DNA from 3 places in the Rhizobium sp. ZW T2_16 genome. Region 3 is predicted to be linked to each of the others. Evidence: riboswitches for the same ligand, from Rfam matches in the RefSeq annotation. Region 3 holds a riboswitch; each other region holds the start of a gene.

Region 1 (5,228 bases), on a different contig from region 3:
CGTATCGATGGCGCGGCGGCTTTCGCGGTAGAATGTATAGAGGCCGGAGCAGATCACGACGGCTGCGCCCAGGAGCACTGTCATGCCCGGACGCTCACCGAAAACCAGGACCCCGATGAGGAGCGCCCAGATCAGGCTGGTATAGCGGAACGGCGCAATGAAGGAGATTTCTCCGCCGCGCATGGCGAGGATGATTGCCTGATAGCCGCAGAATACCGCAATCGCCGTCAGCGCCAGAAGCAGCCAGTTGAAACCCGAAATCGGGTGCCATCCGCCTGTCGGGCCGACGAGAACAAAGCCGACGACCATGATGATGAAGGAGGTGAAGAGGGTCACGTGGATGGTCGGGATTTCCGTTGCGATCCTGCGTGTCACGAGATCCCGGCAGGCGGTGAAGAAAACCGCTGCAAGCGGGAACAGCGCGTCGCTGGAAAAGCCTTCAGGTCCCGGCTGGATGATCAGCAGCACACCCAGGAAGCCGACGATGATGGCGCTCCAGCGCCGCCAGCCGACCGGTTCGTGAAACAGAAGCGCAGCCCCGAGCGTAACCGCAAGCGGCAGCGACTGCATGATCGAGGAAGCCGAAGCGAAATCGATCCTGGCAAGCGCGTTAAAGAAGGACAAAGTTCCGCCGAGTTCGCAGGCGGTGCGCAAAAGCACCAGCGGATGGGTGAAGGCGCGTAGCGAGAATTTGGCGCGCAGGAGAATGGAGACCGCAAATACGAGTATGGTTGTCAGAACCCCACGTACTGCCATGATCTGCGGAATGCTGAGGTCGTGCGTCAATGCCTTGACCATCGCGTCATTGCAGGAAAACACCGCCATCGCGGTCGCCATGAGCAGCGCACCGCGCGTGTTATCCGACAATGCCATCCCGATTCCTCCACCCTTTGCGTCCCGTCTTTACGTGATCGGCAAGTTTGCTGCCAGCAGATTTCCATCTGATTTTTCCGCGCGCAAATGTCGCCGGCTGCCATTAACGGTTGCTCAACCGAAAGTGGCCATCGTGTGCAGATGTTCCCGCATGAGGCTGGAATCGCTCCGTTGTGCACACATGCAATCGTGCCTTCAGCGCAGCTAATGACGGGGAAAAAATTGTTTATCGATCGACTTTTGCAAAGCCGGAAAATTGTAACCAAGGTTCTTCTGTTCGTTGTTCCTCTCGTTCTGCTGATCGCGGGCGTGGGCCTTGCCGGATATTACACGGCCAATACTCTGAATGGCCATATGACCGTGACCCGCGCCACGATTGAGAACATCGGCGATTTCGAGCGCCTTCAGTCGAGCTTGCAGGAATATTCCGCTACGCCGAATGAAAAGACGCTTTCGGCACTAAGAGCCGATATCGATGCCCAGGAACAGGGCGTCGGTGTGCTTGAGGGACTTCTGACAAGCGAAGGGGATCGGTCACGGGTTGCACCGGTTATGGGGCTCGCCTCGGCAATGCGCAGTCATGTCGATGCGCTGTGGGCCGTCAAGCTGCTGCGGGACGAAACGGATGCGCAGATGGCCAGCGCCGTGACGGAAATCGATACGCTCGGCACGGAAGTGGAAGCGCAGGTGGGCAGCCTGCGCAAGCAGAGCGCCGGCAAGGAGAAATTTGCCAAGGGCATGTTGCTGGAAGCCTATGCCTATAACGCCATTTCGGGCAGGGTCTCGGACTTGCGTGAAGCAATGCGTCGTGCCGAAAGCGACGATGCGGCCATCAATACGGCCAAGCTCTACCTCGGCCCATTGGAAGAGGAATTCGCAAAGATCAGCACTCTCGTATCGGAAAAGGCGGGCAAGGCTTTCGATCCGGCGCGACAGGCCGCCGCCAGCTTGAAAGCGACCATTGCCGGCGACGCCCCGATCGCCGACAAGGCGCAGGCGGTGCGTGTCGGAACAAGTGCACTCATGCCGATACAGCGAGATTTGGATAATCTGTCCAACAGCCGGGCCGTAACGGCGGCTGAACGGTTTGTCGGTCTTGAAGGTGATGTGGCCGTCCAGCGTGAGCTGCTTGCCCAGACAGAGGATTCGCTGCGCAGGATCGATGAGCTCAAACTGCTTGTCGAGCGGATGAGCGGTACGATGAGCGAGGCTTCGCAGAAGCCGCTTCTTGAATCGACGGCGGGTTTGCGTACCGTCTCGGCGCGTGTTTCTGAACTTGCCAAGACCAACTTCACCATGGCTGGCTTTGCTGTGAAGCTGGAGCCGCTTCTCGCATCGCTCGACGCCGGATCGACAAAGCTGATCGTGATCGCTTCCGACTGGCAGAAGAAGAGGGCGGAAGCCACGGCCACTCTGACCGGCGCAATGGCCGGGCTGAAGAATTTCGTTGCCCAGGCTCAGGAAGTCGGCAAGGAAGATAGCGAACGGTCGGCAAACCTTTCGGTCGTCGCCATGGTGGTCGGTACGATATTGGCGATCGCTGGCGGCCTGATGCTGGTCGAGACATTGCGCGGCCCTCTGCGCCGGGTGACCGAAGTGATGAAGCGTCTTGCCGACGGCGACCTCGAAGTTTCGATCGAAGGCCGCGAGCGTGGCGATGAGATCGGTGACATGGTTCGTTCCGTTACGGTATTCCGCGACGCTGCGAGAGAAAATGTTCGGCTGGAGCAGGAAGCCGCCGCCGCCCGGGAGCTCTCCTCGGCGGAAGCAGAACAGCGTGCCGGCGAACGTGCCCGCATCGCGGCCGATCAGCAGCATGCGTTGACCGCGCTCTCGGGCGTGCTCGGCAATCTGGCCGAGGGCGATCTGGCAACGGGGATGGACGAAAATCTCCCGGCAGATTTCGTCATGATGGCCAGAACCTATAATCAGGCTGTCGATGCTCTCCGTGCGACTTTGTCCGAAGTCGGTTTTGCGGCGCAGGAGATCAATGGCGGTACGGCCAATCTTTCCGCCTCCGCCGACGATCTGGCGAAACGCACGGAACAGCAGGCGGCCGCGCTGGAGGAAAGCTCTCGGGCTTTGCGCCACTTGAGCGATGTTGTGCGTAGCACCGCTACCAATGCCCGTCAGACGTCTCAATCGGTCAACGAGACCGAAGAGTTCGCCGTCCGCTCAGGCGAGGTCGTGGCACGCGCAGTCAATGCCATGGGCGAGATCAGCCGCTCCTCCGACAAGATCAGCCAGATCATCGGCGTCATTGACGAGATCGCCTTTCAGACGAACCTCCTGGCGCTGAATGCCGGCGTCGAGGCTGCTCGCGCTGGTGAAGCAGGCCGCGGTTTTGCTGTTGTCGCCCAGGAGGTCCGCGAACTGGCCCAGCGCTGCGCGGGTGCGGCTCGCGAGATCAAGCAGTTGATTTCGGCAAGTGCAACGCAGGTCGAAAGCGGCGTGCAGCTCGTCGAGGAAACCGGCGAAGCACTCTCCAGGATCATTGCTCACGTCACCGATGTTCGAAAACTGGTGGCACAGATTTCCTCGGCTGCCGCAGAGCAGTCGACTGGCATCACGCAGGTCACGCAGGCTGTCAACGACGTCGAACTGATAACCCAGCAGAATGCCGCCATGGTCGAGGAGAACAATGCCGAAATACGTGGCCTGCGTCACCGGGTGGAGGATCTGACCCAGAAGATCGGCCGCTTCAGGACCAGCGACAGCAGCGGGACCTATTACCAGGAGCCTCAGCCGCGTTTGCACCGTAGCAGCGCCGCATGACGTGAAGGCAGATGCCCAGAATCTCGTGAAACTTCAAAAGCCGCCGCCAGACACGACGGCGGCTTTCGAGGCTAAGGCTAAGCCCGCATCTCGCCGCATTTGCGTAAAAAGGCTGGAATCGCGGATCATCATCCGGTAGTTGTTGATCATGACAGGGGCGTCCGGCGAAAGCCGGGCTGAGAAGTACCCTTTGAACCTGAACCAGATCATGCTGGCGGAGGGAGTCGTTCGGGTCTTCGTTCTTGACGTCGTATCCCCACGTCGACCTCCGCCTCAAAAGGAGGCGCAGATGGCAGACGATTCCGCTCAATCATTGAAACCCGGCGCATTGCTGGCAGCGATGCGGCAGAAAAATCCATTGGTGCAGAACATCACCAATTTCGTCGCGATGAACATTGCCGCCAACGTGATGCTGGCTGCGGGCGCATCTCCTGCAATGGTGCACAGCCCGGAAGAGGCGGCGGAATTCGCGGGCATAGCGGCGGCACTGACCGTCAATATAGGGACCATCTCGCCGGACTTTTTCGACGGCATGAAGCAGGCCGCCGAGGCTGCAAGCGAAGCGGGAAAACCCTGGGTACTCGATCCGGTCGCGCATTTCGCGACCGCCTATCGGCGTGCCGCCGTTTCAGCGCTTCTGGAGCACAGGCCGACGGTAATCCGCGGCAACGCTTCCGAAATCATTACGCTTGCCGGCGAGCATGCATCGGGGCAGGGGGTGGATTCGGGTGACAGCGTGGCTTCTGCGCAGGCTGCTGCCCGCGCTCTTGCCATTCGTCATGGCTGTGTCGTCGCCGTGACCGGGGAACGGGATTTCGTCACCGACGGTCATCGTGCCGTTCATGTTCTCGGTGGATCTGCGCTGATGCCGAAAGTGACGGCGCTCGGTTGCTCGTTGACCTGTGTCATCGGCGGTTTTGCAGCAACCGTGCCGGACAAGCCGTTTGAGGCAACGCTTGCGGCGCTTGCCTTGTTTGCTGCAGCTGGCGAACTGGCGGGACGGGACGCTCATGCGCCGGGGTCCTTTGCCGTGCGTTTCCTCGATCTGCTTGCGGAAGTGACGCCGGATGCCGTTGATGCCGTAGCGCGGGTGATACCGGCATGAAGCAGTTCGACCTTTCCCTTTATCTGGTGCTGGACCCGGATCTTTGTCGCGTGATCGGCATGGTCGAGACGGCGCGACTTGCCGTGCTGGGCGGGGCAACGATGGTGCAGTTGCGCGACAAGCAGGCAACGACCGCAGAGATGATCGCGACGGGCCTGCAGCTGAAAGCTGCCCTTTCAGGGGCCGGCGTGTCGCTGATTGTCAACGATGATGTGGAGGCCGCGCTCGCGATCGGTGCAGATGGTATTCATGTCGGGCAGGAAGACATGAATGCGACGGAGGTTCGAAAGCGTGTTGGCGATAGGCTAATCCTTGGTCTCTCCGTAGAGACGGAAGATCTGGCGCGACGGGTTGATCCGGCGGTGGTTGATTATGTCGGCGTCGGTCCGGTCTTCGCGACCGGCACGAAGCCGGATCACAAGCAGCCGATCGGTTTTAAAGGCCTTGCGCGGATCGTGGCGGCATCCCCGATACC
Region 2 (5,228 bases), 190 kb from region 3:
GGCCGAGGTGTCCGTGTAGGGGAGGATTTCGACGTTGATACCCTCGTCCTTGTAGAAGCCTTTATCGCGGGCGATGAAAAGGCCGATGTGATTGGTGTTCGGGGTCCAGTCGAGGGCGACCGTAACCTTTGACGCGGCCTGGGACCGGGCAGGCAGCGCCGGCAGGGCGAGGGTGGCGAGTGCCGCGAGCGTGGCGCGGCGGCTCAGCAGTAATTGGTTCATGGCAAGTGTCCTTCCTGATCATTGATCTGGGGAGAGAGAAGAAAATCGAGTATCGACGTTTCGATGGTTGCAGCCTCGGCACGGGCCGTGGAGTGGCTGAAGCGTGCACGCGGCAGGGGAACCGCGATCGTCTGCTCAACGCGTGCAGGGCGCGGCGACAGCAGGTGGATCCTGTCGGAAAGCATCACGGCCTCCCGTACATCATGGGTAATCAGGATGATCGTCCAGCGATGTCTGAGCCACATAGCCTCGAGCCAGATCTGCATCTGGTTGCGGGTGAGCGCATCCAGCGCCCCGAACGGCTCATCGAGCAGCAGGACCGGCTTTTCCTGAACGACGGTGCGCAGCAGTGCCGCGCGCTGGCGCATGCCGCCGGAGAGCGCTTGCGGGTAATGCTGCTCGAAGCCGCCGAGGCCGAATTCCTCAAACAATGGCGCGACACGCTTTCGCGCCTCTTTTCGCGGCATTCCCTGAACTTCGAGGCCAAGCATCGTGTTGTCGATGATCCGCCGCCAGGGCATGAGTGCATCGCGTTGTGGCATGAAGGCGAATGGTCGATCTGTCGGCAGAAGCGGCTTGCCGGCAAAGCGGATCTCGCCGCTGTCGGCATTCGCCGCGCCGGTGAGAAGCTTGAATATGGTCGATTTTCCCGCCCCCGAAGGCCCGAGGATCGAGACGAATTCGCCGGGCATGACATCCAGCGAGATATCGTGCAGCACATCGATATCACCGTAGCTCAGCGAAACCTTGTCGAGGCAAAGCAGCGGTTCGGTCATGGGCGTCGCCCCGCTCCACTGTCGATCCACGGTGCGGCCAGCCGCTGCACGGCCCAAGTGGCGCTGAACAGAAGCAGTGTCAGCAGCGAACTGACCAGCACGGCGGCGAGCACGAGGTCCGGCCGGAAATTGTTCTTCGCATTGAGCATGTAGATGCCGAGGCCTTTCGCCGCTCCCGCATATTCAGCGAAGATGGCCGCGACGACGGCATAGGTAATCGAGATGCGCAATCCGGCGAAGAAATAGGGGAGCGCTGAGGGCAGGCGGGCAAGCAGGAAGCGCTTCCAGCGGGATGCGCCCATCGAGACAAGCAGGTCTTCGACTTCGTTTTCGGTGGCGGCATACCCTTCGGCCAAGGCGACCAGCATCGGAAAGAAGGTGACGAGCGCCACGAGCAGGATTTTCGGCAAAAGGCCGAAACCGAACCACAGCACGACCAGCGGTGCGATTGCCACCAGCGGCAAAGTCTGGCTGGCGATGAAGATCGGAAAAAGCGCCCGCCGCATTAGGGTGGAGAAATCGATCGCCATTGATAGTAGGAACGCGAGAACCAGCGATAGCGAGAAGCCCAGCAGGGTGGCACGCAGCGTTGGCACGGTATTGGCCCACAGGGCGTCGCGATTGAGCCATGCCTGAAGAAGCACCTGGGATGGTGCGGGCAGCGTCGTCTCAGAAATGCCTGAGGAGCGGCAATAGATCTCCCATGCGAACAGCATACAGCTCGCGGCAACGAGAGCCGGCAAGGCCCGGAAGGCATGGGTGCGGAGCATAGGTCCGCGCATGGGCGAAGTGCTCGACGACATCGGCTTGTCCGTAAGGGCGTTAGATGGCGCTCGGGCTGTTGGCTGAAACGGTCAGATCAATCGTCACATGGCCCTGCGGTGGCCCGAAACGAACGAAGGCCTCTCCCATGGTTGCAAAAACCGGAGCGGCATCGCCACGCAGTTTCGTGCAGAAGTTTTTCGACTTGTCGAACACGCCTGACGACTTGATGAAATCGATGCAGCCATAGATCTCGTCCATGTGCTGGCCGATGCCGAGTGTGTAGAGAGAAAATTGCGCGGCAGTCGGCTGTCCGGCAAGCGGGATGGAGGAGACGGCAGTCAATGCCTGCGCCTTGCGCTCATCCAGCGGGGCGAGCGGCCCGGTCATCTCGGGAACATGGCAGATCGGATCGTCCGGCTCGCCGGGGCAGCCGCGCGACAGCGTTGCATGCATGACGCAATGCTTGCCGGATTTTGCGGCGGCAACGAAGAGATCGCGCATCGCGGCCATGACAATATCGGGCGTACCGACAAGAAGCGTCGAAATATCGTCGGTTTCGATCCTCAACTGATCCCGATAGGGATCAAGCGCGGACAAGGCACCGAGGATGACGTCGACGAAATCGTCGGACATCGGGTAAAGGGAAATCTGCGCGCCGGAAAACATCTTATACCTCGCTCCGCTGGCATTATCCAGATCAGCTTAAGGGTCCACGGTCATGACGACCGAATCTCAACCCCGGCAATACGGAGCACCCCTGTTCGGCCCCTGATAGATCAGATGATGCAGGACTTGCAAGAGGGCAGTGTTGAATGACCGTTTCAAGCGGAGTACGAGACGGGTATGAATTCGCTCCGGCCGGTGGAGCTCCGGAGTTACGTTTCCATGTCTGCCAGACCGCAACAGCGCCGAAAAAACGATCCCGAACGAACGAAGGCGGACATTCTCGATGCTGCGACCGAAGAGTTCGCGACACATGGTTTGGCCGGTGGCCGCATCGATGCGATCGCCGAGAAGACGCGCACGTCCAAGCGGATGATCTATTATTACTTCGGCGGCAAGGAAGATCTCTACCTCGCTGTGTTGGAACGTTCCTACAGACAGATCAGAACGCTGGAGGCGGATCTTCAGCTTGATGATCTTTCAGCCGAAGATGCATTGCGCGTGCTCATTTCCGAAACGTTTGACTATGACGAAGCGCATCCCGATTTCATCCGCCTCGTCAGCAGCGAGAACATCAATTGCGCCGCTCATATGCGCAGGTCGGAAACGCTTCTCGATCTGAACATATCAATCATCGAGATGTTGGAAAAAATCATCGACAGGGGCGGGCGAGATGGTGTTTTCCTGCGCCGCACGGATGCAATCGATGTTCACATGCTGATCAGCGCCTTCTGTTTCTTCCGTGTCTCCAATCGCTACACGTTCGGCGCGATTTTCAGGCGCGATCTTTCCGAGGAGGGGTTAATGGCGCGCCACAAGCAGATGATTTCGGATGCGGTCGTCAGCTATCTGAAAACGCCGGACGTGTCTTCCGGCGAAAGATGATCGATCAGCCTGTGGCATATCGGCCGCAGATAGTGTTGATACGCTGCCGGTGTAAGTCTTCGCGCATTGACTCACTTTCTGGTGACCGATAATTCCTGATTTATCAATCATATTTTTTGGCTTTGCGTTTGATGCTGCGAAGCCTCTGATTTTGCTCGCGTATGCTCAAGGAGCACTTTTATGTCTGGCTCTACCGTTTTCAATGCTTTCGCAAAAAAGACCGGCAATCGCGGTCGTTTTCTCGTGCTTTTGTCCAGCTGCGCCATTGTTCTGCCGCTGCAAGCTCTTGCTCAGAATGCCGAAGAGACCGATGCCGGCACGATGTTGAAGCCGATTATCCTGCAGGGCGATGGTTCGCCGGTCGGGCCCGATTCGACGATCGTTGCAAAAAAGCTCGCGCACGAGTTCGAAGACCGACACGCCGATCCTCGATTCAGCGGCAGCCGTTTCGGTCGTCACTGAGAAGGAACTTGAGGAGCGTGGCGTGAAGACGCTCGATGAAGCGCTTTCCTATACGCCGGGCGTGCTGACCGACGTCTATGGATCAGACAACCGATATGATCACTATCTGATCCGCGGGTTCTATTCGACTGGGCAGAGCACATTCCTCGATGGATTGCCGGTACGTAGTATCAATTTTACGGGCAGTCGCATGGAGCCGTATGGGATGCAGCGGATGGAGGTTTTGAAGGGCGCAAACTCGACGCTCTTTGGCATCTCGCAGCCCGGCGGCATCGTCAACGCCATCAGCAAGCGGCCGCAAGACTACAAGTTTGGTGAGGTCTACACGACCTTCGGCGAGGATCACATCGAAACGGGTACAGATTTCGGTGGTCCGATCGACCCGGATGGAGTCTGGTCCTATCGTCAGACCGCCAAGTGGCAGGACGCGAAGCAGGGTATTGATTACAGCCAGGATGACAGAGTTTATATTGCCCCGGCGCTGACCTTCAGTCCTTCTGCTGATACGGACTTCACGCTGCTGACCAGCTACAACAAGCGGAATGGCAGCACATCTCACAGCGTTCCCTATAGCCTGAGAGACGAAATCGATTCGGAAACCTATCTGGGTGAACCGGATTTCGACAATATGGACACGATTGAGCGAAACATCGGTTATGACTTTCGCCAGAATCTCGGAAATGGTTTGGAGTTCCGGCAGAATGCCCGCTACACCAATCTCGATCTGACTTATGAAGGCGTTTACGCGACCTCAGCCGATCCTGCGGCAGATCGCGGCGCGCTCGGTGTTTATGGAGAAGCCAAGCGCTTCGATATAGATAACCAGCTCCAATATGACGCGAGCTTCGGTCTTTTTGATAGCCGCACTCTCCTCGGTGTAAGTTATGAGCATGACAAGCTTCGGGAGCGTCGTCTTGATGGCGTACTGCCGGCGATCGATCCATTTGATCCGGTCTATTCTGGGGCGGGCAGTATCGGATTCTATCCTGCGTCAATAACCGAAGGCACTCAGGCGACGAAGAGCATCTATCTTCAGGAGGAGTTGACGTTCGACAAGCGTTGGATACTCACCCTCGGTGGGCGTTACGATCATGCCGATACTGATTCAGGCAGCGACAGTGCTGTTGACGAAGCCTTCACCCCACGGGCGGGACTGACATTCAAGGCGACGGATGAGCTCTCGTTCTATGGTAGCTACGTGGAATCTTTCCAGCCGATCGGCGCGAGCCGTTCTACGCTGGTGGGCGAGGCCAAAGCACAGGAAGGAACCCAGTACGAGATTGGTGCAAAATACCAGCCGCTGGGCACCGACATACTCTTTACGGCTGCGCTGTTTGATTTGACTCAAAAGAATGTCCTCCAGTATGGCTCCGCGCCAACTTATTTCCAGTATCAGATCGGCAAGATAAACGTCCGCGGTCTGGAATTAGAGGGTAAGGTCGCTCTTTCTGATAC
Region 3 (5,228 bases):
GCCAAGTCACGCGGCTGCGCCACGACCAGCGTGCCGTTGCGAATGACCGCACCCGGCACCGCCCTGTCCCACCAATCGGCGGCATCGAGCCCGAGTGTCAGCACGATCTCTTCCGCCGCCTCACGCTCGCAATAGGGCGCCAGCATGCCGCCGGCGAAATGCGATGCGCCCTGCCCGATCGTATCCTGATAATCGACGATATCGACATCTTCGCCGCGCCTGAGAAGTTCATAAGCCACCGTGAGGCCGGCAACGCCGGCCCCTTTGACGAGAAACAGAGACATCAGGCCTCACTCCCGGCATTTGCCAATGGGTTTTCCACCGGCATGTAGAGATCACCACCATCGCGATATTTCGCCGCCATCGCCTCAAGCCCCTCCTTCTGCGCCTCGGCGCGGATATCGTGTGAGATCCGCATCGAGCAGAATTTCGGCCCGCACATGGAGCAGAAATGCGCCACCTTGTGTGCGTCCTTGGGAAGCGTCTCGTCGTGGAAATTCCGCGCCGTATCCGGGTCGAGCGACAGATTGAACTGGTCCTCCCAGCGGAACTCGAAACGGGCGCGCGACAGGGCATCGTCGCGCAGCTGCGCCCCCGGATGGCCTTTTGCCAGATCGGCGGCATGGGCTGCTATCTTGTAGGTGATCACACCGGTCTTGACGTCATCGCGATCCGGCAGGCCCAGATGTTCCTTCGGCGTGACGTAGCAGAGCATGGCGGTGCCGAACCAACCGATCATCGCAGCCCCGATGGCGGAGGTGATGTGATCGTAGCCGGGCGCGATATCGGTGGTAAGCGGACCGAGAGTATAGAACGGCGCCTCGCCGCAGGTCTTCAGCTGCTTGTCCATGTTCTCCTTGATCTTGTGCATCGGCACATGGCCGGGGCCTTCGATCATCACCTGGCAATCCTTTTCCCAGGCGATTTTCGTTAGTTCTCCGAGTGTCTCCAGTTCGGCGAACTGCGCGGCATCATTGGCATCGGCAATCGAGCCGGGACGCAGGCCGTCGCCCAGCGAAAAGGTCACGTCATAGGCGCGGGCGATGTCGCAGATCTCGTCGAAATGCTCGTAGAGAAAACTCTCGCGGTGATGATGCAGACACCACTTGGCCATGATCGACCCGCCCCGCGAAACGATGCCGGTGACGCGATTGACGGTGAGGTGGATATAGGAAAGCCGCACGCCGGCATGGATGGTGAAATAATCGACGCCCTGCTCGGCCTGCTCGATCAGCGTATCGCGATAGACCTCCCAGGTGAGATCCTCGGCAATGCCGTTGACCTTTTCCAGCGCCTGATAGAGCGGCACCGTGCCGATCGGCACCGGTGAATTGCGGATGATCCATTCGCGGATATTGTGAATGTTGCGGCCGGTCGAAAGATCCATGACCGTATCGGCGCCCCAGCGGATCGCCCAGACCATCTTTTCCACCTCTTCCGCCATCGACGAGGTGACGGCGGAATTGCCGATATTGGCGTTGATCTTCACCAGAAAATTGCGGCCGATGATCATCGGTTCGCTTTCGGGGTGGTTGATATTTGCCGGAATGACGGCGCGGCCTTCCGCAACTTCGTGGCGTACGAATTCCGGCGTGATGTAATCCGGGATATGCGCACCGAAACTTTCGCCATCCCGCGTCAGGGCTTCCTTCGCAGCCTGCCGGCCGATGTTTTCGCGGATGGCGATGAATTCCATTTCGGGCGTGATGATGCCTGCGCGGGCATAGGCGAGCTGGGTGACGGCCCGGCCTGCATTCGCCTTGAGCGGCATGTTGCGGATGGGGAACTCGGGCGTCAGCCGCTCGCCGGTGGCAAAACCGTTATCCTCCGGCTTGACGTGCCGCCCCTCGTATCGGGCGACATCGCCGCGAGAAAGAACCCAGTTTTCGCGCAGGCGCGGAAGGCCTTGGTCGATCGCGACGATATGGGCAGGATCGGTATAGGGGCCGGAACTGTCATAGACTAGGACTGGCGGCTCGCCGGATGTCGGGTGAAGCGCGATCTCGCGCATCGGCACGCGGAGATCGGGATATTCCCTGCCCGCAACATGGATCTTGGTGGAAGCCGGAAATGCGCCCGAGGTAACGGTCGGGCTTTGATTTTTGGCGGCAATATTCATCGTGAGGCTCCAAGTTTCAAGGTTGGAGACCCAGTCCTAGAGCCGGAAAGATGGAAGAACGCCGATCACGGAATCCGGTTTACGGATTTGAGAATTATCGCAGCGTTTTGCACCGTCCCTACGCCAGTATGAACTGGATCAGGTTCAACGGGTCACTGCGCGCGATAGCAGAATCTCAGCCCCTTGACGGGACACCCCTGGTGAATGCGATGAGGCTATGACAGGCGAGCTAGCGGGTCAAGTAGGTGATGCAAGCACCGCGGGAAATCGGAGGGCTCAATCTCGCGGGCTCGCAGTCGGCTTTACCTCAATCGAGCCGCACTTCACTCGCGGGATCGAAGAAGTGGACTTTGGCGGAACTGATCGACAGACGGATCTCCTCACCGGGCGCAAAATCCACCCGGTCGTTGACGACACAGGTGACTTCCGTGCCGCCGACATCGGCCAGAACATGCGTGTCTGCGCCGGTCGGCTCAACCACCTTGATCGTCGCCTTGGCGCCATCCTGCGTGCCTACGGCAAAGCCTTGCGGACGGATGCCAACCACGACGTCACCACTGCTTCCACCCTTCGGCAGCGATGGCAGCGCCAGTCGCTCTCCGCCCGGAATAAGAAGGGACTGGCCCTCGATCTTGCCGCGCAGAAAATTCATTGAAGGCGATCCGAGGAAGCCGGCCACGAACATGTTATCCGGACGGTCGTACAGCTCCAGCGGGGTGCCGATCTGTTCGACGCAGCCGCCGCGCATGACGACGATTCGATCGGCCATGGTCATCGCCTCGACCTGGTCGTGGGTGACATAGACGATGGTCGACGCCAGTCTCTGGTGAAGCGCCTTGATCTCGGCGCGCATCTGCACACGCAGCTTGGCATCGAGGTTGGAAAGCGGTTCGTCGAACAGGAAGACGTCGGGATCGCGAACGATCGCGCGGCCCATGGCGACGCGCTGGCGCTGGCCGCCGGACAATTGCGACGGCTTGCGCTGCAGGAGCGGGGTCAGTCCGAGAATTTCGGATGCTTCCGCAACCTTCTTGTCGATCTCGGCCTTTTTCATGCCGGAGATTTCCAGCGAGAAGCCCATGTTCTGGGCGACCGTCATCTGCGGATAGAGCGCGTAGTTCTGGAACACCATGGCGATGTTCCGTTCCTTCGGCGACAGCGTGTTGACCACACGCCCGCCGATATCGATACGCCCTGCGGATATGTCCTCGAGGCCGGCGATCATTCTGAGAAGGGTCGACTTGCCGCAGCCTGACGGGCCAACCAGGATGAGGAATTCCCCATCCCGGATGTCGATCGTAACACCCTTGACCACTTCGAGCGCACCAAAGCTCTTGCGCAGATCGGAGACTTGAACCGTCGCCATGATGATACCTCTCTAATGCGTCTTGCGTGGGCGTATGCGCACAGCAAGATATGGCCGGCCCGGCAGCGTCAGCCCGAACGCGGCGGCAAACTGGTTGGTGATATGAGAACCACCGGTAATGCGCTGCGGGTGAACCTTCGGCAGCGGCCCCTTCTCCAGCGGCGTGATGCTCATGTTCCAGACATCGATGAGATCGATTTCCCAGTCGCCATCTTCTTCCGGCAGGCCGAGCGCCCATTCGACCGGCTGATGCTCGCCGAAATAGATGTAACGGACGTCGCCATCCTGAGCCGCGGATACCCGCTTGTAGGTCGTGCCCCGTTCCAGCATGGGGGTCAGGCCATTGACGGCATCCTCCTCGAAGATCTTGCGGAGGAAGTCGATACGCGCCGATGCCTCGCCATGAAGCACGCCGCCCTTTGCCCACCAGAGTTCGTCATTGGCATCGAGGAATGTTTCGCCGTGACCGATATAGCCGCCACGGCAAAGCGTCAGCCAGTAGCGATGAACCAGTTCGTGGCCATCGATATTGCCCCATTCCTTCGGGATATTGCCTTCGTATTCGGGCTCGTCGTTGACGACAGGCTTGCCATAGGCGGCGCGCCAGTCGAGCGTCTTCTTGACGTCCCAGTTCTGGATGCAGACGTGATCCACCCAAGGTTTGCGGTGATCGTAATTCTTGTCCACATCGCCATTGTGGATCGACTTCGGATGGCGCAGCGGATCGCCTTCCTCGATGATCTGGAAGAAGCGGTCCCAGCGCTCCATCGGCTTCGTATCGAGAAGGAAGTCGTATTCGTTGGCGAGCGACCACCAGACATTTCGGTAGGCGGCGATACGCGCGACGATATAACGGAGATATCGGAAATCCTGCTCCTCCGTCATCGTGCAATAGCCCCAGCGGTCATAGGGATGGAAGAGGATGATATCGGCCTCGATCCCCATTTCCATCAGACGGCCGATCTGGTTTTCGAAATGCCGGAAGCATTCGAAATTCGGCCTGTCCATGTCATGGCTGCCATCGGCGCGCTTCTCATAGACGTCGAAGAGCGGCTCGTTGGTGTTGTAGATATAGTCTTTCGGGAATACGCCCATGCGGATCTTGTTGAACGGCGCCGTCTCGAGCGTCCTGAAGGTCTGCTCCTGCAGCTCGACCGTCTGGTGCGTCCAGGCATAGCAGGTCGTGCCGAAGGGCAGGTATGGCTTGCCGTCGGCATAGGCGAAATGAAACTGGTTGCGCACCCGCACCGGGCCGTGAACGCCCGACTTGGCCGGACCAACGGTCAACGAGCCGTTCAGGCCTGCCAGCGCCTTGTCGCTGGCGGTCGTTACGAAGCGCCAGGCACCCTCGGTGGCCGGGCAGAAGCGTACCTTGTAGACGCCGTCACCATCATAGAAACCGGGAACCGTTACGTCGCGATTGCCGAGCGAAAACGTCGCGGCGAAACTGACGTCGAGATAGGGATTGCCGCCTGCGGGACCCTTGGCGGAAAACTCGAAGACATCCCAGCGGCTCACTTTTTCTGACATTTCTAACTCCTGAATATGATTGGATTTTCAGCCCTTGACCGCACCTGAAGTCAGTCCGCTGACGAAGTATCTCTGGAAGATCATGTAAACGAGGATGGCGGGGAACACGGTCATCGCGATCGCCGCATTCAGCTGGCCGTAATCGGTCGAGAACTGCCCCTGGAAGGACATCAGGCCGAGCGGCAGGGTCCACATGTGACGGTCCTGCAGCAG

What was found. A riboswitch is a leader RNA that binds a small molecule or an ion and turns the genes downstream of it on or off. The one in region 3 is predicted to bind thiamine pyrophosphate.
Region 1: another riboswitch for thiamine pyrophosphate. It lies ahead of thiM (hydroxyethylthiazole kinase); the one in region 3 lies ahead of thiC (phosphomethylpyrimidine synthase ThiC).
Region 2: another riboswitch for thiamine pyrophosphate. It lies ahead of ACI3K0_RS16005 (YkoF family thiamine/hydroxymethylpyrimidine-binding protein); the one in region 3 lies ahead of thiC (phosphomethylpyrimidine synthase ThiC).

Annotation. Positions count from the first base shown of each region.
Region 1 covers NZ_JBJDRG010000016.1:64,594-69,821, reverse strand. Annotated here, with positions in the region: gene ACI3K0_RS24600 (DMT family transporter) at 1-873, opposite strand, end outside; gene ACI3K0_RS24595 (methyl-accepting chemotaxis protein) at 1,081-3,648, shown strand; TPP riboswitch at 3,792-3,888, shown strand; gene thiM (hydroxyethylthiazole kinase) at 3,938-4,753, shown strand; gene thiE (thiamine phosphate synthase) at 4,750-5,228, shown strand, end outside.
Region 2 covers NZ_JBJDRG010000005.1:271,303-276,530, forward strand. Annotated here, with positions in the region: gene ACI3K0_RS15990 (ABC transporter substrate-binding protein) at 1-222, opposite strand, end outside; gene ACI3K0_RS15995 (ABC transporter ATP-binding protein) at 219-998, opposite strand; gene ACI3K0_RS16000 (ABC transporter permease) at 995-1,801, opposite strand; gene ACI3K0_RS16005 (YkoF family thiamine/hydroxymethylpyrimidine-binding protein) at 1,821-2,429, opposite strand; TPP riboswitch at 2,420-2,532, opposite strand; gene ACI3K0_RS16010 (TetR/AcrR family transcriptional regulator) at 2,649-3,311, shown strand; gene ACI3K0_RS16015 (hypothetical protein) at 3,492-3,773, shown strand; gene ACI3K0_RS16020 (TonB-dependent siderophore receptor) at 3,796-5,228, shown strand, end outside.
Region 3 covers NZ_JBJDRG010000005.1:81,429-86,656, reverse strand. Annotated here, with positions in the region: gene thiO (glycine oxidase ThiO) at 1-284, opposite strand, end outside; gene thiC (phosphomethylpyrimidine synthase ThiC) at 284-2,119, opposite strand; TPP riboswitch at 2,217-2,328, opposite strand; gene ACI3K0_RS15155 (ABC transporter ATP-binding protein) at 2,427-3,485, opposite strand; gene ACI3K0_RS15150 (DUF5060 domain-containing protein) at 3,498-5,015, opposite strand; gene ACI3K0_RS15145 (carbohydrate ABC transporter permease) at 5,043-5,228, opposite strand, start outside.